DNA from 2 places in the Paenibacillus sp. FSL R7-0189 genome. Region 2 is predicted to be linked to the other one. Evidence: a T-box and tRNA genes for the amino acid it is inferred to sense, from the RefSeq annotation. Region 2 holds a T-box; the other holds one or more tRNA genes.

Region 1 (10,400 bases), 3.1 Mb from region 2:
AAGGTGGGGATGACGTCAAATCATCATGCCCCTTATGACCTGGGCTACACACGTACTACAATGGCCGGTACAACGGGAAGCGAAGCCGCGAGGTGGAGCCAATCCCATCAAAGCCGGTCTCAGTTCGGATTGCAGGCTGCAACTCGCCTGCATGAAGTCGGAATTGCTAGTAATCGCGGATCAGCATGCCGCGGTGAATACGTTCCCGGGTCTTGTACACACCGCCCGTCACACCACGAGAGTTTACAACACCCGAAGTCGGTGGGGTAACCCGCAAGGGAGCCAGCCGCCGAAGGTGGGGTAGATGATTGGGGTGAAGTCGTAACAAGGTAGCCGTATCGGAAGGTGCGGCTGGATCACCTCCTTTCTATGGAGAATCGTTCTCTGCAATGAGGACATTCAAATCGGAAGCTAAGCTTCCAAAACTCAGGTTTAGGCCTGTTACTCACTCGTTGCTCAGTTTTGAGAGTTTAAGCTCTCAAGTAAGACTTGATCCTTGAAAACTGGATACCGAAACGAATTTGCGTTTTAGAACATCTTTTAGCAACTTGTGTAAACAAGTAAATGTTATTAGTGAGATTTTTCTTCGGAAGAATCAAGGTTAAGCTAATAAGAGCACACGGAGGATGCCTAGGCGCCAGGAGCCGACGAAGGACGTGGCGAACAACGAAACTGCCTCGGGGAGCTGTAAGCAAGCTTTGATCCGGGGGTGTCCGAATGGGGAAACCCAGCTGTGGTAATTCGCAGTTACTCATACCTGAATACATAGGGTGTGTAGAGGCAGACCAGGGGAACTGAAACATCTAAGTACCCTGAGGAAGAGAAAACAATAGTGATTCCGTCAGTAGCGGCGAGCGAACGCGGAACAGCCTAAACCTAAGAGCTTGCTCTTAGGGGTTGTGGGACGTCTCACATGGAGTTACAAAGGAATATGGTAGGTGAAGAGGTCTGGAAAGGCCCGCGATAGAGGTAAAAGCCCTGTAACCTAAACTGTGTTCTCTCCGAGACGGATCCCGAGTAGTGCGGGGCACGTGAAACCCCGTATGAATCCAGCAGGACCATCTGCTAAGGCTAAATACTACCTGGCGACCGATAGTGAAACAGTACCGTGAGGGAAAGGTGAAAAGCACCCCGGAAGGGGAGTGAAATAGAACCTGAAACCGTGTGCTTACAAAAAGTCAGAGCCCGATCTATGGGTGATGGCGTGCCTTTTGTAGAATGAACCGGCGAGTTACGTTTAACATGCAAGGTTAAGCCGAGAAGGTGGAGCCGCAGCGAAAGCGAGTCTGAATAGGGCGATTGAGTATGTGGACGTAGACCCGAAACCGTGTGATCTACCCCTGTCCAGGGTGAAGGTGCGGTAACACGCACTGGAGGCCCGAACCCACGTACGTTGAAAAGTGCGGGGATGAGGTGGGGGTAGCGGAGAAATTCCAATCGAACTCGGAGATAGCTGGTTCTCCCCGAAATAGCTTTAGGGCTAGCCTCGGTATAAGAGTAGTGGAGGTAGAGCACTGATTGGGTGCGGGGTCCGCAAGGATTACCAAGCTCAGTCAAACTCCGAATGCCATATACTTATTGCCGGGAGTCAGACAGTGAGTGCTAAGATCCATTGTCAAAAGGGAAACAGCCCAGACCATCAGCTAAGGTCCCCAAGTGTGTGTTAAGTGGGAAAGGATGTGGAGTTGCACAGACAACCAGGATGTTGGCTTAGAAGCAGCCACCATTGAAAGAGTGCGTAATAGCTCACTGGTCGAGTGACTCTGCGCCGAAAATGTAACGGGGCTAAACACACCACCGAAGCTATGGCTAGATACTATGTATCTGGGGTAGGGGAGCGTTGTGTAGGGGTTGAAGGTGTACTGAAAAGAGCGCTGGACACTACACAAGTGAGAATGCCGGTATGAGTAACGAAAAGATCAGTGAGAATCTGATCCGCCGAAAGCCCAAGGTTTCCTGAGGAAGGCTCGTCCGCTCAGGGTAAGTCGGGACCTAAGGCGAGGCCGAAAGGCGTAGTCGAAGGACAACAGTTTGAAATTACTGTACCACCGTAATCCGCTATGAGCGATGGGGTGACGCAGGAGGGTAGTGACGCGGACTGATGGATGTCCGTCTAAGCAGTGAGGCTGATGTGTAGGCAAATCCGCACATCATTAAGGCTGGGCTGTGATGGGGAGCGAAAATTATAGTAGCGAAGGTCATGATCTCACACTGCCAAGAAAAGCCTCTAGCCAGGAGAAGGTGCCCGTACCGCAAACCGACACAGGTAGGCGAGAAGAGAATTCTAAGGCGCGCGGAAGAACTCTCGTTAAGGAACTCGGCAAAATGACCCCGTAACTTCGGGAGAAGGGGTGCCCCGGTAGTGTGAATAGCACGAGGGGGCCGCAGTGAAAAGGCCCAAGCGACTGTTTAGCAAAAACACAGGTCTGTGCGAAGCCGCAAGGCGAAGTATACGGGCTGACGCCTGCCCGGTGCTGGAAGGTTAAGGGGAGTGGTTAGGGGTAACCCGAAGCTATGAACCGAAGCCCCAGTAAACGGCGGCCGTAACTATAACGGTCCTAAGGTAGCGAAATTCCTTGTCAGGTAAATTCTGACCCGCACGAATGGCGTAACGACTTGGGCGCTGTCTCAACGAGAGATCCGGTGAAATTTTAATACCTGTGAAGATGCAGGTTACCCGCGACAAGACGGAAAGACCCCATGGAGCTTTACTGCAGCTTGATATTGAATTTGGGTACGATCTGTACAGGATAGGTGGGAGCCGTAGAAATCGGAGCGCAAGCTTCGGTGGAGGCGCCGTTGGGATACCACCCTGATCGTATCTAGGTTCTAACCTAGTGCCCTAATCGGGTACGGGGACCGTGTCAGGCGGGCAGTTTGACTGGGGCGGTCGCCTCCTAAAGAGTAACGGAGGCGTTCCAAGGTTCCCTCAGAATGGTTGGAAATCATTCGCAGAGTGCAAAGGCATAAGGGAGCTTGACTGCGAGACCTACAAGTCGAGCAGGGACGAAAGTCGGACTTAGTGATCCGGTGGTACCGCATGGAAGGGCCATCGCTCAACGGATAAAAGCTACCCTGGGGATAACAGGCTTATCTCCCCCAAGAGTCCACATCGACGGGGAGGTTTGGCACCTCGATGTCGGCTCATCGCATCCTGGGGCTGAAGTAGGTCCCAAGGGTTGGGCTGTTCGCCCATTAAAGCGGTACGCGAGCTGGGTTCAGAACGTCGTGAGACAGTTCGGTCCCTATCTGTCGTGGGCGCAGGAAATTTGAGAGGAGCTGTCCTTAGTACGAGAGGACCGGGATGGACGTACCGCTGGTGCACCAGTTGTTCCGCCAGGAGCATGGCTGGGTAGCTACGTACGGACGGGATAAGCGCTGAAAGCATCTAAGCGTGAAGCCCCCCTCAAGATGAGATTTCCCAATTAGTAAGACCCCTTGAAGACGACGAGGTAGATAGGTTGGAGGTGGAAGTGCAGCAATGCATGGAGCTGACCAATACTAATCGGTCGAGGGCTTATCCTATACTTAGAATGCAGATTCGTTTCGGATTCAGTTTTCAGGCGATTAAGCCTGGTATGAATATTCCCTGATAGCTCAGTTGGTAGAGCACTCGACTGTTAATCGAGTTGTCACAGGTTCGAGTCCTGTTCGGGGAGCCATATGGAGAGGTGTCCGAGTTTGGCCGAAGGAGCACGATTGGAAATCGTGTAGGCGCCACAAGCGTCTCGAGGGTTCGAATCCCTCTCTCTCCGCCACAAATTTTTAATTAGTATGGCCCGTTGGTCAAGGGGTTAAGACACCTCCCTTTCACGGAGGTAACATGGGTTCGAATCCCATACGGGTCACCAAATTTTCACTTGATTTATCCTAGTGGACTTTGGTACAATAACAATTGTTGTTTATGGAGGCTTAGCTCAGCTGGGAGAGCATCTGCCTTACAAGCAGAGGGTCGGGGGTTCGATCCCCTCAGCCTCCACCATAACATATTTTTACTGACGCGGGGTGGAGCAGCCCGGTAGCTCGTCGGGCTCATAACCCGAAGGCCGCAGGTTCAAATCCTGCCCCCGCAACCAATTAACTTAAGCAATTATATCTTTTGGAACCGTGGTGTAGTTGGCCTAACATGCCTGCCTGTCACGCAGGAGATCGCGGGTTCGAATCCCGTCGGTTCCGCCATTTTCATCATGGCTCGGTAGCTCAGTCGGTAGAGCAGAGGACTGAAAATCCTCGTGTCGGCGGTTCGATTCCGTCCCGAGCCACCATTTATCATCACAAAAGAATGAGTGCCATGCCGGTGTAGCTCAATTGGTAGAGCAACTGACTTGTAATCAGTAGGTTGGGGGTTCAAGTCCTCTCGCCGGCACCATCCTTGGAGGATTAGCGAAGTGGCCAAACGCATCAGACTGTAAATCTGCTCACGTAAGTGTTCGGTGGTTCGAATCCATCATCCTCCACCAGTTTTTAGGGGCATAGTTTAAAGGTAGAACAACGGTCTCCAAAACCGTTGGTGTGGGTTCAATTCCTGCTGCCCCTGCCAAGTTTTTTCTAAAGTTTAATATGGCGGCCGTGGCGAAGGGGTTAACGCACCGGATTGTGGTTCCGGCATTCGTGGGTTCGAGACCCATCGGCCGCCCCATTTTCTTTAAAATGAATAATGGCGACAATATCAACTTAATATGGCGACTGTGGCGAAGGGGTTAACGCACCGGATTGTGGTTCCGGCATTCGTGGGTTCGAGACCCATCAGTCGCCCCATTTACTTTAAAATGTTATTGGGGATTAGCCAAGCGGTAAGGCAACGGACTTTGACTCCGTCACTCATAGGTTCGAATCCTATATCCCCAGCCATTTTATGCGGACGTGGCTCAGCGGTAGAGCATCGCCTTGCCAAGGCGAGGGTCGCGGGTTCGATTCCCGTCGTCCGCTCCAAAATTTACATGGCGCCATAGCCAAGTGGTAAGGCAAAGCTCTGCAAAAGCTTTATCCCCAGTTCAAATCTGGGTGGCGCCTCCATTTAGTTCATATGTGCCGGCGTGGCGGAATGGCAGACGCGCTCGACTCAAAATCGAGTGGGAAACCGTGGAGGTTCGAGTCCTCTCGCCGGTATCTTAAAAAGGTTAGTAAGATTGCTTTTATAAGCAATCTTACTAACCTTTTTTCTTTATGTTCTTAGTTTTACAGGATTAAGCCGTTGAATAGAGGAGTTTCTCTATTTCAACGGCTTTTTTTAATCTGATTAGTGATTAACCTGATTGATTATTAATGCGGAATGCTCGCGGGGTATGACCTATTTCTCGTTTAAACATATTGCAGAATTGGGCATCGTTCACAAAACCTGCAGCAGCAGATACTTCAGAGATTTGCATCTGAGTATGACGTAATAGAGATTTTGCATACTCCAGGCGTTTTAACAGCAAATACCGCAGGGGTGAGGACCCGAAACGTTCTTTAAATAGATGGCGAAAACGATCGTAGCTATATCCGGACATTTCTGATAGTGTTTCGACGGACAATTTATGGCGATAATGCTCATTCATATAATTAAGGACATATTGTACTCGATCTTCTGTTGGGGATTGATATCCAGAGGCACTAAGAAGCCTCATAAGATGGACGGTAATCTCGCTCATTTGTAGGTTTAGAAGCTCAGAGAATCCGTCTTGCTTACGTGTAAACTCTGCTTTCATTCGCAGCAGGATTTGAAGAACGGTCTGATCTTTATCATCTTCATATACGCCGAGCAGATTACTCATATTAGGGTGTACCGAGTGGAAGCCTACAAATAATACATTTGCATCCTCACGGTGGTGCTCGTCATGTTTATGATTGGGTGGCACAAGCGCGAAAGAAGAGGAGCGAAAATGGTAACTTCGTGGGCCAACATTGGTTGTCCCTACCCCCTGTAAATAATAGACCAGTTCGTAGCATTCATGCTGGTGTGGAGGGATATAAGTATTTAGCTCATGTGTGGCACTTACAATATATAGAACACGATCCATGATGATCCTCCAATACTTATGTTTTAGCCGAATCGTACAAAACTATGACCGAAATCATATAATTATTTTTAATAATATTTGTTATGATCGTATCAATAAATCCGAAAGTTCGCAACCTGACTGGCCATCTCGTTCGGAAATAAAGCGGATTATTAATAATAATGGTATTTTTATTGCTATTTTTGAGCCTAAACGTTAAATTTATTACTTTTAATGATACTTTATTTGGAAAAAAGAGAATTTCCATTTGAACCGTGAATTATACAATGGGTGAAGATGGGGATTCTGCCGGATTACTAACCAACTAAAATTAGGGGTGGAATAGAGTAATGAATAAAAAAGTTCTTTCTTTGTTGTTATTAATGGTGATGGTTCTGGTCACAGCATGTGGGAATAACACGTCCAATAACGGTTCTTCTGCGAATACTGGATCAAACGCTGCTGAGGGTGGAGAAAAAGGTTCAGGGGATAAACTCAAGGTTGTATTGCTGATTCCGGGGACACTTGGGGATAAATCATTTTTTGATTCCGCTAATAACGGCTTGCAAAAGGTTAAGAATGAACTAGGTGCAGTAACAAAGGTTGTTGAAATGGGCGTTGATAAAACGAAATGGGAGCCTACATTTAACGATATCGCTTCCGAGGATTGGGATGTAATTATTTCTGGCGGTTCTGAAATTACAGAGATGTTTAATGCAACGGCAGAATTGTATCCAGACAAAAAATTCATTAATTATGATACCGACATCGATGAAGCACCAGATAACATGTACAACATGTCTTATGCGACAAATGAAGTATCTTTCTTGGCAGGTGCCGTAGCAGCATTAGCTACACAATCGGATATGCCGAATGCTACCCCTGAGAATGTGATTGGGTTTGTGGGCGGTATGGATATTCCGGGGATTAATGCTTTCTTGGTCGGCTACATTCAAGGTGCTCAGTATGTTGATCCTGATGTAAAAGTGGCTGTGTCGTACGCTGGTGATTTTGTTAACCCGGCAAAAGGTAAGGAACTGTCTCTAATTCAATATAACTCCGGTGTGGATGTTATTTTTAACGTGGCTGGGGGTACAGGTCTTGGGATCTTTGACGCAGCTAAAGAGAAGAAAAAATATGCAATCGGTGTAGACTCCGATCAGGCAATGTTGATTAACGATACGGATAGTGAAAAAGCAAATCTAATCGTTACTTCATCTATTAAAAAGATTGATACGGCTATTCTAGGTGCAGTGAAGAGATTGCAAGAGGGTACGCTAGAAATGGGCAAACGTGATGTGTTGAGCTTTGTAGATGATGGTGTAGGTATTGCTGAGAATGATATTTATAAAAATGTATTCCCGGCTGATCTTCAGGCCAAGGTTGAAGAAGTGAAGCAAAAGCTGATCAATAAAGAAATTAAAGTGGATAATGCGATGGGGATGGAAACTGCAGAGGTAGAAGCTATTCGTAACGCAGTTAAGCCTTAAGCTTTAAATCTTAAGATCAGCTCTATAGAGATAAACCTACAGTTGGAGATTCTTCTAGTCAGGGGAATTCCAGCTGTATATTTTTGCAGACCTCCAAGTTGAAAGGCGTTGAGACCTATGTACAAAGCTCTGCTGGAAATGCGGGGAATTACCAAGGTATATCCCAATGGCGTCGTTGCAAATAAAGACGTGCATTTTTCTTTACGTGAGGGAGAAATACATGCGATTGCAGGTGAGAACGGTGCTGGTAAATCGACTTTAATGAAAATTATGTTCGGCATGGAAGAGCCAAGTGAAGGCGAGATCTATATCAAGGGTGAAAAAGTGAAGCTGCAATCCGCTCAGGACGCCATTGATAGAGGCATCGGCATGGTCCACCAGCATTTCATGTTGGTACCTTCGTTTACGGTGGCAGAGAATATGGTGCTGGGTATGGAGCCGCGCAGAGGAGTTGGCATTAATTATGCCGAGGCTGTGCGCATGACGGAAGAGACCGCAAGGAAATACAATCTGGCCGTGGATCCTAAAGCAAAAGTAGAGGATCTTACAGTTGGGATGAAGCAAAAGGTTGAGATTCTTAAGGCGCTGCTGCGTGGTGCGAAAATTCTGGTGCTTGATGAGCCGACTGCGGTGTTGACTCCACAGGAAACAGAGGAATTGTTCCGCGAGCTTAAGCAATTAAGGGAACAGGGTCATACGATAGTTTTTATTTCGCACAAATTAAAGGAAGTCAAAGCGATTTGCGACAGAATTACGATTATGCGCAGCGGCCGTAGTGAAGGTGTTTTTCAAACACAGGATGTGACAGAACAGGAAATCTCGCGACTAATGGTCGGCAGAGACGTCGTGCTGAAATATGACAAAGAGATTCTGGCTGTTAGTGAGCCAGTACTAACGGTGCAGGGACTCAGTGTGAATGATGCAGATGGCAAAGCATTATTGTCGGATATCAATTTTGCGGTACGTGGTGGGCAGATCGTTGGGATTGCTGGTGTAGAAGGCAACGGGCAGACACAGCTCATTGAAGCTCTTACAGGTAGCTTGAGAGGTGTCTCAAGTCAGGGCTCTGTACTAGTGAAGGGAAAGGATATCCGTGAATCGGATATTTTGGATATTCGTAAGCTAGGCGTTTCCTATATACCGGAGGATCGGATGCGGCAAGGGATCGCTAGTGAGGCAAGCATAGCTGATAATCTGCTATCTACTCAGTATCGTACAAAAGCAATGAATAAAGGTCTTTTTTTGAATGGCTCACGAATTGCCAAGCTAGCAGTATCCCTTGTAGAGGAATTTAAAGTCCGCTGTTCAGGACCTTCTCAGCCCATAGGAATGTTGTCAGGTGGTAACATGCAGAAGGTAGTCGTAGCTAGAGAGTGTTCGACTGAACCGCAGCTGCTTATTGCAGAACAGCCGACACGGGGTGTGGATATAGGCGCAGCCCAGTTTATACATCAAAAGTTGTTGGAATTACGTTCAGACGATTGCGCGATTTTGTTAGTGTCGGCAGATTTGAATGAGATCTTGGAGATCAGCGATAGTCTGTTAGTGATGTACGAGGGTAAGATTGTTGCCTTTTTCGAGGAGCCATCTAAGGTTAGTGAGGAAGAATTAGGTCTTTATATGCTGGGGATTCATCGACAGGACGAGGAGCACATCGGGAGGGCCGTAAATCATGTTTAAAGTTAAATATTTTGAGTACATTCGGACATCGGCGGTAATCGTTATTGCACTCGCTATTGCCTTTCTGATCATCTCTTTGGTCAGTAATCAGCCTGTGAAGACGATTGGTATATTCCTATTAGAGCCGTTATCCAGTAAAGGTCATATTGGTAATGTGATTGAGATGGCGATTCCGCTCATGTTCACTGGGTTGGCAGTATCCTTGTTGTTTCGAGCCAATATGTTCAACCTGGGAGCTGAAGGGATTTTCTATTTCTCCGGTGTTGTAACTTCCGTATTGGCTATTCATTTAACGTTGGACGGCTGGCTGCATCCGATGGTAGCTATTGCTGCAGGTTCAATTGTTGGAGCCTTGCTCTCGGCAATACCTGGTATTCTGAAGGCAAAATGGAATGCTAATGAGTTGGTTACATCCTTAATGTTCAATAATATTTTGTTCGGAGTAGGGCTATACCTACTGAACTATCATCTACGTGATGCTAAAGCTTTTGCCAATGTATCCTACAAATTCGAGAAAACGGCACTGCTGAGTAAAATGGTCTCGGGCACCCGGATTCATACCGGTCTTATTATCGTTATCGTGCTTATTATTGCAGCTCATCTATTCCTATACAAAACGAAATGGGGATATGAGCTGCGCATGACAGGCATCAACCGGGACTTTGCCCGTTATTCCGGTATGAAGACAGCCAAGGTTATTATTCTCGTTCACTTGATTGCAGGTTTTATCGCAGGTATGGGGGGTTCCGTAGAAGTGCTGGGGATGTATAACCGTTTCCAATGGACGTCACTGCCTGGTTATGGTTTGGATGGTGCCCTTGTAGCGATGTTAGCCAAAAATAATCCGCTGTCCGTAATCGGCTCTGCATTGTTCCTAGCGTACATTCGAATTGGGGCTGACATGATGTCGCGACTGTCTGATGTACCTTCAGAGATGATCTCAATTATACAGGCAATTATCATTCTTCTGATTTCGGCTGAGCAATTTCTGAAGTTCTGGAAAAATCGGATGCTCTTGAAGGAGGCGAAGGAAGCGTGAATAGTTTGTTTGATGTAATTTTTACAACTGACTTTGCGTTCTCTGTCCTTCGCGTGACGACTCCGATTCTGTTCGCCGCGCTCGGCGCACTCATCTCCAACCGTGCAGGGATCATTAACATTGGGATGGAGGGCATCATGCTTGTTGCCGCTTTAGCGGGTGTCATCATAAGCAGCTATACGCATAGCGCGTGGGTAGGTCTGCTTGGGG
Region 2 (10,400 bases):
AACAGAACTTATGTTGCAGGCAGATACATAGATGGAAATAATTTTTATGCAGCTTCTTTGTATAATAATAATGATGGCATGCTGGAAATCAGAAAAAAGGTTTCTGGATCTACTACAACTTTGACCAGCAAACCCTACACTCTGCAAACAGGAGTTTGGTATAATGTAAAACTTGAAATGAGCGGAAATACCATCAACATGTATGTAAATGATACGCTGGAGCTCTCAGCTTCCGATTCCAAATTAAAAAAAGGTACAGCAGGGCTCGTTACCTTTAAGACAATTACGATGTTCGACAACGTGACCGTTTCTGACACCAATGGCACTACACCGACACCGACTGTCACGCCGTCACCAACTGCTATACCGACTCCGACTGCTATACCAACACCAACTACAATACCGACTCCGACTGCTTCACAGACACCAACTGCTTCACCGACACCTACTGCTACACCAACACCTACTGCTGCACCGATACCGACTGCAATACCGACTCCGACTGTCACACCAACACCTACTGCTACGCCGATACCAACTGTTTCACCAACGCCTACACCGGTACAGGTTAGTGAATATGATTTGGCTGGGTTTGCCACAGGAACAACAGGTGGTGGAAATATCCAAGAAACCAGTCCACTCTATAAAAAGGTATATAGCGCAGAAGATCTTGCCACTGCACTGAGAAAAGGATCCAAAATAAAGGTTATTGAAATTATGAACGACTTGGATCTGGGATGGAATGAAATTTCTGATGCGGCAAAGATCTCCCCATTTAGCGCTCATAACAGTGCTTTAACACATCCCGTATTAATAGAGACTGGTGTCAGCAAAGTGTCTATAGACAACTTCGACGGTTTGACCATTTTCTCTGCTAAGGGTGCAACCATTAAACATGCCGCTTTTACTTTTAAAAGAAGCTCTAACGTCATCATCCGCAACCTTGAATTTGATGAGCTGTGGGAATGGGATGAAGCAACCAAAGGAAATTACGATAAAAACGACTGGGACTACATCACCATTGAGAATAGCAACAACGTATGGATCGACCACTGCACCTTCAATAAATCTTATGACGGAGTTGTCGATGTTAAAAAAGGCAGCAACGGCGTCACCATTTCATGGTCTTCCTTCTTAGGGGATGATAGAAACGCAAACAGCTGGGTTACTCAGCAAATTAATGCTATGGAAGCCAACAAGGCTGCTTATCCCATGTACGCTTATTTAAGAAGCAGCTCAGTTGGCCTAAGTAAAGACGACATCATTGCGATTGCCGCTAGTCAAAAAAAGGGCCATTTAATAGGCGCAACAGAATTTGCAGCTGATAATGCGCTTCTTTCTGTGACGCTCCATCACAACTACTATAAAGATATACAAGACCGCATGCCCCGCCTTCGTAGTGGTAATGCGCATGCCTATAACATTGTAATGGACAACGAAGATACCAGATTGGCTAAAAAACGTCTAACCTCCGCTATGGAAAAAGCGATCTCAAGCAAGGGGTATCATTTCGGGGTTACAAGTAACGGAGCAATCTCGACAGAAGGAGGAGCTGTATTACTTGAAAGTTCTGTAATCATTGATGTAGTGAATCCACTTCGCAACAATCAAGCGGATGCGAGTAATAGCAAATATACGGGTGCAATCGCAGCTTTAGATACGATCTATTCACTAGATGGAGCAACATTCAGAGGAGACAGTACATCTAAGAACAGCCCTCTCTCCCCTGCACCCGCTGCCGTTAAAGCATTTGCATGGAACGGATTCACAACACTACCTTATAGCTACACTTCAGATGACCCAGTTAGTCTAAAATCTAGACTTACCGCTGTTGACGGTTCAGGGGCTGGCAAATTGTCCTGGTCAAACGAGGAATGGTTGAAAACAAGTTACAGTAACTAATTCGACTAATGCGACTAACTAATCACTGAACACATACTCCCATAACTACAACGAGAAAAGTTACTAACTTAGTTGCCACATTAGCGCCACCTTTGCACCATATTAGCGCCATATTAACACCACATTAGCACCACATTAGCACCACTTTTGTACCGCACTAACGCCACTTTTGTTCCGCCGAAATAGCTAAGACGCTCAGACAGTTATTTACAGTTTACTGTGCAGTATTTACGAGGCCAGATGGTTCGGACTCAGGAGCCCTTATTTCGAAGAATCCGGGCATTTCGCAGTGCTATCGGACTCAGATGCAGCTATTCAACCCAATATGCTTAATTTTGGTGTGGATTTAGACCAATAAGAGCTATGCAGTCCGAAAACTCAGCAAAATGGTCAAAAAAGCCAAAATAGTTGCAATACAGTCCGTTAGGAGTGTTACGCGCGTGAGAAACATGAGAAACGTGAGGAGCCTGTGAAACATGAAGAGCCTGTGAAACATGTGGAGCCTGAGAACATGAAGAGCCTGTGAAACGTGAGAAGCCTGTGAAACGTGAGAAGCCTGAGGAACATTAAGAGCCTGTAGCCCGTGAGGAGCATTAAGCACATATAGTCCCGATAGGAGCATTAGGAGTTTGTTCTCATTAACAAGTGATGCGTTTGGTGTTAATGGTAACTCACAAAGTTAGTATAATGTCCCAACAATAACAAAAAGGCCGCAACCAGCGGCCTTTTTCTATATTACGACTTCCAACGCATATTCACTAATATCGCTTACCGCTCATTTTTTCAGAATATCAATATACTCTTCTTTCTCTCGATCTGCCCCCGCACTAAGCTTCAAACGCAGTGACTTCGGGTGATCCAACACATTACTGCTGAAGTAACTTATAAATCCATCATCAGCTCCACTACCAGAATTCGGATTAATTTTAATGTCGTGCTTCCCAACCTGCGCAGTTAATTCATAGGGGAGCTTTTGAAACAGTTCATTTCGGACGATCCAATCCGTTTGCAATTCCTCATTTATCGTATATTTGAGCGCTATGCTTAACGGAGAAAGCTCGACTTCGGCTAGTTTTACTTCCTGTCCGTCAATTTTGAAAGGGTGGTCCACAACTAACGTCTCCGTCTTCAGCTCCCAAAACTTAGGATCAATAGAGAAGTTTACTTTTAAACGATCAGAATACCGCATGTCAGATAAAACCGTTCCTGTTTTCGGTTTACTTAACATTCCCGGGTCTACAGAGGCAATCTGAAAATCCGCCACTACGTCTGTTGGCCTTGGTTTATTTCGGTCCAGTGAAAATACAGTTTTGCCGAGCCAAGTATATATGGTTCCCTCTGCGTGTGCTCCCATTCCGCCTCTATTCCCATTCTCCTCCATTACATCTCGTCCAGTTTCAGCATCTGTCAGCTTCACACTATTTACACTGTACACTTCCTGACCATCACTTGTTGTTCCTGTATACAGCAGCATGATTTTGTTTTCATCAGCAAGCACAGCATTCAGAGTAATTTTATATCCATTTGATTCAGCACTCTTATTAACGATTTGTACATAATCATTCCGGATTGCAGACTCTAAAGTAAGAGCATCAATATCAGCTGCAGCCAATGTTTTAAAAGGCTCCAACACGCCCCAATCGAACGTTTCAGCACTCGAAGTCCCTTGCTGTGGCATCAGCTGGGTTGGATTGAAGAACAGCAGGCCCGCTATCATCACTGCAGCCGCCAGCACAGACATCGCGCTTTTTGTGAACATTAACCTTCTGCCACGTTTCTTGCCTAATTCCAAGCCTGCTTGGATCGCATAGATTTGAGCGGCTGCATTCTCTATTTTTTGTTCTTGTGGGATACGTTCGGCATCGCTTAACATGGCAAGCTCCTCTTGACTACTCATTGTTCCATTCACCCCGATTCTTTATGATGGTTCGCAACTGCTTGAGCCCTTTATGTTGCCAAGTCTTAACCGTTCCCTCGGGTTTATTCATAATGTTAGCGATCTCAGTCAAGGTCATATCGTTGTAGTATTTTAGCAGCAGCACATGGCGATACTTGGGCTTAACCTGCTCAAGTGCCCACAACATTTCCATCCTATGATGGCCAATATGTGTGACCTGTTCTCCTATTCTTTCATCTACCAGCGGCATGGAACGTTTTCTTCGTCTTTGTTCATCTATACAGACATAAATTAGAATTCGAATAATCCATGATTTGAATGCTTTGGGGTCCTTTAATGTTTTTCTTTTAATCCAGGCCCGGCAAGTCATTTCCTGCATCGCTTCCAGCGCATCGTTTCGGTTCCGCAAGTAACTATAAGCAATACTGTACAGTTGTTCTCTATGTACCAATATCGAATCGTAAAAATCCGTCTCGCTCCGAGTATCAAGAATCGTTACTTTTTTCATTTCTGCATTAGTCATCGTCATGTCCTTCCTTAGCCTCCCCTCTTCAACCTTTCATAGATTAAGACGGGGGAGGTATAGAAACGGTTTTTGTTTCGTTTAACTTTTTTGCCAAAAGCTCTCTAAATTATAGCATTCTATAAAAATTGAACGAAAAATGTTATGATAGGTTAAATTGGACATAATCAATAGTACGCACTTAAAAGTGCCATAGGTACTAAAAAGTACCCATACCATGGAGGTTATCATGACAACAACACCAACAACAACTGTCAAGAAAAAATACAATATTTCTGTTGAAGCCACACTAGAGGTCATCGGAGGGAAATGGAAATGCGTAATTCTATGTCATTTAACTCATGGCAAAAAACGCACCTCCGAGTTAAAACAGTTGATGCCCGGCATTACTCAAAAAATGTTAACCCAGCAGCTACGCGAGCTTGAGGCAGATGGAATCATCAACCGAATTGTTTATAATCAGGTTCCACCAAAAGTAGAATACGAGCTTAGTGAATATGGTGATAGTTTAAGCGATATTTTGACTGCATTATGTAATTGGGGAGAACAACATATCATTAAGCAATTCGGCGATAAATACGCTGTTTTAGAGGATAACATTTTAAATAAATAAACCGCTCTATCAAGGGTATGGTTGGATATTTATGCTGCGAGAGTTGCACTTCAATTATACGTTCATGAAAAAAGGACAGCTGAATCAGATCGATTCAACTGTCCAAAGCTTTGATTCACCCGTCCCTTGAATGGCGCATAGGAACATAACTTAAATTACGCCCTCTCCTCCAATAGCAGTTGCTGTGAATGATATGGGTCCAAATAGATTTATAGGCAAGTTGCTATCATTCTGAATTACCAATTCATAGTTGTGGACTCCAATATAAGCACCATCAACCCACTGAGCACTTAATTGAATATCAGTAATAGTAGTAAAACGATAAAAGGATCTATAAATATCGACTCCAGCTCGTCGGATGATAACAAGAAATTGGCTATTAGCAAGTGCAGTAAGACTAAAACTACCATTTAACTCGACTCTACTGGAGAAAGAAGCCGGATTAGCCGGACTAATATTTACTTGCGCTGTGGCTAGACCCGCTCCAGCTCCAGGAATCCCTGCAACCGTTATAGCTGTAGTAAACGGATCTAACGGGATTTTTGCCTGTGACCCATAACTTATTATTGTCGCCATTTATCATCACTCCATTTCAAGGTTATAGAGTAGTATATTGTGAATCCGCAATGATAGATTGGACTAAATTCCTGATGATTATATACATTTAAGGTATACTTTGCTAGATCATATAAACCTAGATACCTTGTCAATCACCATACGATTTCCACTCATTGACAACACCCCTGTTCAGAATTACAATAATTCACATATCATGAACAACGATGACAAAGGGTAAGTAGACAGACGAACATGGTCTTCAGAGAGCCGGTGGTAGGTGCGAACCGGTGACCAGCGTATGCTCGAATGGCCTTTATAGTTGTTTTTCCGAACTATCTTAATGGATGCAGTAGGGAAAACCGGGGTTCCCGCCGTTATCAAGGGACCTGTATCGAGAATTAATTCAACCTCTCCGTACAGGTAAGAGAAGATCGAAAGCCAAGAATCGTAAGGTGACACGATCATTTAAGGTGGTACCACGACAACTTCGTCCTTATTGGATGAGGTTTTTTTGTCATTTAAAGGAGGTGATGGCCATGGATGATGGCTGGTGGTGGCGACTCGAGTGTAACCAAATGCTAAATAACAGGAGGAATTTTTATATGATGAACGAACGTGTCTTAACTGGAGATCGAGTGACTGGAAAGCTTCACCTTGGCCATTACGCCGGCAGCTTGCAGACCCGAGTAGCCCTTCAGGAGCAATATGAAACTTTTGTGTTTTTAGCGGATATTCAAGCCCTAACGACCCATTTTGATCGTCCGCAGCTGCTGGGTCAAAATCTGCATGAGATCACACTGGACTATTTATCTGCGGGTATAAATCCGGAGAAAACAACTATATTTATTCAATCGATGATCCCTGAAATCGCAGAGCTGACCATCTTGTTCTCTATGTTTGTTACTGTGAATTCTTTACGGCATAATCCCACGATTAAAGCCGAATCAAAAAATTCCAGCTTAGATGAATTGTATTACGGTTTTCTAGGTTATCCAGTTAGTCAGACTGCTGACATAACTTTTTGTAAAGCAACGATCATTCCTGTAGGAGAAGACCAGCTCCCCCATCTGGAATTAACCCGCAAAATCGTCCGCAGATTCAACGAGCTGTACAGCCCGATACTGGTGGAACCCAAAGCGCTGATCAGTGAGACGCCGAGACTTGTGGGTACGGATGGCAACGCTAAAATGAGTAAAAGCCTTGGCAATGCCATCGAGTTGGACTCCACTAAGGAAGAAATCACCTTCAAGATAAGAAAAGCCACAACCGATCCTGCGCGTGTGCATAAAAATGCTCCTGGACATCCAGATATCTGTCCTATTTTTGCTTATCATGGTGCTTTTCGCTCAGCGGGGGTAACCGAAATTCGTGAAGGCTGTGAGCGGGGTACCATGGGTTGTTCTGCTTGCAAACAGTTGATTTCGACAGCTCTAGATCAGCTTATAGAACCGATGCGAGAGCGACGTTCCTATTATGCTACTAAGCCCAAGCTTGTGCAGGAAATCTTAATCTCTGGAACACAGCATGCTCGCAGCATTGCTCAGGAAACAATGGCCGAAGTACGTGAGGCTATGAGTCTTAACTATTTTTCAATCTAAAAATGATATTTATAGGTACTCAAAAAAGCCGGAAGCTCATTGGAAGAGATCCGGCTTTTTTCTTCTCCTTACAACACCCAATTTCCCTTACGGAATACGGGTTCAATCGTGCCGTCCGCCAGCTCTCCGTCAATATCCAGCTCTGCTGAACCGATCATAAAATCGACATGAGTTAAGCTGACATTAGCTCCTCTAGCCACAAGTTCTTCGTTCGTAAGCTTTGTGCCGCCTTCAATATTTACAGGATAAGCACTTCCTAGCGCGAAATGGCAGGAGGCATTCTCATCAATCCCTGTATTGTAAAAAATGCGGTTCAAGCGAGAGATTGGAGAATCATGCTGCACTAAGGCTACTTCTCCTAGATAAGATGCACCTTCATCCGTTGCCAGCAGTGAGGTTAAATGCTCGCGTCCGGATTCAGCTTCATAAGCTACGACTTTCCCCTTTTCAAAAGTGAATGAAAGTCCTTCAACTAAACGTCCATTCAAATTAAGAGGGAGCGTGCTTCTAACTGTGCCATTCACTCCAGTACGATGGGGCATGGAATAAATTTCTTCCGTTGGCATATTAGCAACAAAATAAACACCTTTATCATTCTCACCGCCACCCCCGCGCCATAAATGGCCTTCCGGAAGCTCTACATGCAAATCCGTTCCCGGAGCACGGTAATGCAGGCTTTTATAACGTTTAGCGTTCATTCTATCCTGACTTTCTTTCAACTGACCAATATGCTCTCTCCAAGCAGCTACCGGATCATCGCTGCCCACACGATTCATCTGGAATACAGCTTCCCACATCGCCTCTACCCGTTCTTCTTCAGGAAGATCGGCAAAAACCTTGTTCGCCCAAGCACGTGTTGGCGCTTTGACCAGAGACCAGCTGATTTTGCTGTTCCGAGTATATTTGGAGTAGTTCTTGCGAGCAATAGCTGCTGCTTTGACTGCTCTAGATACCTTAGAAGAATCAATGCCATTAAACAGTTCCGGATCAGGTACTTTAATATGTAAGATGGCACCATTTTCTTCCGCGAATTTCTCCATCATCTCAGCCTGCCACTGTGGATAGTAATCGAAAGAATCCTCTGGGGCTTTTTCATAACGGATCCGTGTAGTTGCTTCATCGTCCCAGTCAACAATTACATATTTAGCTCCCGCTTCATAGGCTTTCGCTACAATCAAGCGAGTAAGTTCTGCGGTTTCTATCGGTGCATGTACCATAAGGACTTGTCCAGGCTGTACATTTACTCCTACTTTTACAACTAGGTTCGCGTATTTCTCCAGCATTACTTCAAAATCTTTCATGAATTCTCTTCCTCCATCTCTAGGGTTGCTATAAGCACTCGGTCAGCTTCACTTCTTATTTTAACGCAAAACGAGGATAGTTGCGATTCGATTTAGATTCTCAGTTACTTCACTTCAGGTATTTCCCCTGTATAGACACCTAGATCATTCTTATGAATCTCTACGTTGGACATTCCGATCTGCTTATCATTATGGTAAGCAATCACTATGATCTTGGTATCCTGAGGCTCATCTATTTGTTTATTATTTCCATCCATTGGACTCCAATAAATTTGATCTCCAGATTTGATTTTCAGCTCAAGACCTTTGTTATGCACCTTGTAGTCAGGGGGGTTCCATAACAATAAATTGCCGGACGTAACCTGTATCTTAATAACATTCGCCCCTTCAGCAGTTATAAGCATAGGTAATCCTGGAGCACTACTATCAGTCACCCTGTATTCCGCTGTTGGGAACATAACATCCGGTTTTACCTCAAGTGATTGATTATCATGCCGCAAGATAAACAAGAAAAAAAGTAAAATCGTTAAGCCCATGACGCCTCCGATGATTATTTTTTTCACTATTCAACCTCCCATCCACCCTAATACTGTAACATATTCCCTTAATCTGGACAGTTATCAGCCAAATAAAGCGGCTCCCACAAGGAACCGCTCACTTGAATCACTATTTTTTATCCACCTGCAGCAGTGTTACGGTCTTCAAAGTATAAGTATGCATGATTTTATCCTCTGAAATTACATTCAACTTGGTCAAGCTTGCCACCTTTGCCGGATCTGATTTGGAGAGCAAACGCCACACTTCAGGGTCCGATAAGGTCTCATATAACTTTGCATCATCATATTCTTTGCGGTTTTGCACGACCAGCTTCACTTTATAGCTGCCAATTTCAGTCTCGGTGGTTTCCTGCTCACTACAATAATTTAAAATATCCTGACGAAGCTCGGCCAATTCTTTTTCAATATCTTTTTGCTTTTGCTTGAGCCGATAATACTGCTGAACCTTTTTCTCCATCCACTTCACGCTCCTTCATAGACATATGTATGCCGGAAACGTTCGATAAATTAGTTGAGTTCCCTATCATAAAAACTTATAATGAGCCGGGGATAGCTAATTTCCAAGTAGAGTCAAATTTCTTATAAAAACAATTCCACGGCAGGTGACTTATGTTTCATTCGTACTTTTTTCCAATTTCGTATGCGTTCATGATGTTTCCAATAGCAGCGCTGTTCTTCACACTTCCTTTTCTTATCGTACAATACCGCAGACATGGCTATATACATAAGCTCAGAGCTTTAATCCTATATCTGCTGCTGCTCTATCTGATGAACGCTTATTTTCTTGTCTTGCTTCCTTTTCCATCCTCCCGGCACAATGCTGCACCTTCTGGGAGTATCGTCCAATTCATACCCCTTCAGTTTATTCAGGATATTGTGGATGGATCGTCGATCATCCCTGATCAAATCTCGACCTACTGGTCATTACTGCGTGAGCCTGCATTTTTACAGGTCATTTTTAACGTTGCATTGACCGTACCGTTTGGAATGTTTCTGGGCTATTATTTTCGTACACGCTGGGTCGTGTGCATTCTACTATCCTTTGCCTTTTCCCTGTCCTTTGAGATCACGCAGATTACAGGAATTTATGGTTTCTTCGATCATCCTTACCGTCTTTTTGATGTCGATGATCTCATTACCAACACAATCGGAGGGATTTTTGGATTTCGAATTTCCATTTGGATCTCCGGGCTATTGCCACGTATAGAACAACTGGATACAAACATTGACCGCTCTGCCAAAAGAGTCTCCTATACCCGCAGAGGAATAGCTTTTCTAATCGATAGTATGGTGTGGAGCATCGGGTTTGGGGTACTCTTCGGATTCGATATAAAAGCTGCCTTCTGGATTGTAACTGGTATTTACTTCATGCTTGTTCCGGCTCTCACGGGCGGACGGACCTTAGGGAAATGGATGGTGCGGATTCGGGTGAAGAGCAGCGGGAATCATGC

Evidence for each region. The T-box of region 2 lies ahead of trpS (tryptophan--tRNA ligase). A T-box ahead of a tRNA ligase gene usually reads a tRNA of that ligase, here a tRNA-Trp.
Region 1: it has a tRNA-Trp gene. The T-box ahead of trpS (tryptophan--tRNA ligase) is inferred to sense a tRNA for this amino acid. The anticodon was not compared.

The regions. Positions count from the first base shown of each region.
Region 1 covers NZ_CP150223.1:3,334,616-3,345,015, forward strand. Annotated here, with positions in the region: rRNA gene MKY63_RS14525 (16S ribosomal RNA) at 1-367, shown strand, start outside; rRNA gene MKY63_RS14530 (23S ribosomal RNA) at 600-3,525, shown strand; tRNA gene MKY63_RS14535 (tRNA-Asn) at 3,587-3,662, shown strand; tRNA gene MKY63_RS14540 (tRNA-Ser) at 3,666-3,758, shown strand; tRNA gene MKY63_RS14545 (tRNA-Glu) at 3,777-3,851, shown strand; tRNA gene MKY63_RS14550 (tRNA-Val) at 3,907-3,982, shown strand; tRNA gene MKY63_RS14555 (tRNA-Met) at 4,000-4,076, shown strand; tRNA gene MKY63_RS14560 (tRNA-Asp) at 4,102-4,179, shown strand; tRNA gene MKY63_RS14565 (tRNA-Phe) at 4,190-4,265, shown strand; tRNA gene MKY63_RS14570 (tRNA-Thr) at 4,294-4,369, shown strand; tRNA gene MKY63_RS14575 (tRNA-Tyr) at 4,375-4,460, shown strand; tRNA gene MKY63_RS14580 (tRNA-Trp) at 4,467-4,540, shown strand; tRNA gene MKY63_RS14585 (tRNA-His) at 4,564-4,639, shown strand; tRNA gene MKY63_RS14590 (tRNA-His) at 4,683-4,758, shown strand; tRNA gene MKY63_RS14595 (tRNA-Gln) at 4,777-4,851, shown strand; tRNA gene MKY63_RS14600 (tRNA-Gly) at 4,858-4,932, shown strand; tRNA gene MKY63_RS14605 (tRNA-Cys) at 4,943-5,016, shown strand; tRNA gene MKY63_RS14610 (tRNA-Leu) at 5,031-5,109, shown strand; gene MKY63_RS14615 (AraC family transcriptional regulator) at 5,247-6,002, opposite strand; gene MKY63_RS14620 (BMP family ABC transporter substrate-binding protein) at 6,332-7,471, shown strand; gene MKY63_RS14625 (ABC transporter ATP-binding protein) at 7,589-9,151, shown strand; gene MKY63_RS14630 (ABC transporter permease) at 9,144-10,190, shown strand; gene MKY63_RS14635 (ABC transporter permease) at 10,187-10,400, shown strand, end outside.
Region 2 covers NZ_CP150223.1:6,406,600-6,416,999, forward strand. Annotated here, with positions in the region: gene MKY63_RS28205 (pectate lyase) at 1-1,902, shown strand, start outside; gene MKY63_RS28210 (DUF4179 domain-containing protein) at 2,678-3,799, opposite strand; gene MKY63_RS28215 (sigma-70 family RNA polymerase sigma factor) at 3,792-4,328, opposite strand; gene MKY63_RS28220 (winged helix-turn-helix transcriptional regulator) at 4,552-4,935, shown strand; gene MKY63_RS28225 (hypothetical protein) at 5,086-5,511, opposite strand; T-box leader at 5,709-5,991, shown strand; gene trpS (tryptophan--tRNA ligase) at 6,096-7,091, shown strand; gene MKY63_RS28235 (aminopeptidase) at 7,160-8,392, opposite strand; gene MKY63_RS28240 (hypothetical protein) at 8,497-8,955, opposite strand; gene MKY63_RS28245 (hypothetical protein) at 9,059-9,406, opposite strand; gene MKY63_RS28250 (VanZ family protein) at 9,559-10,400, shown strand, end outside.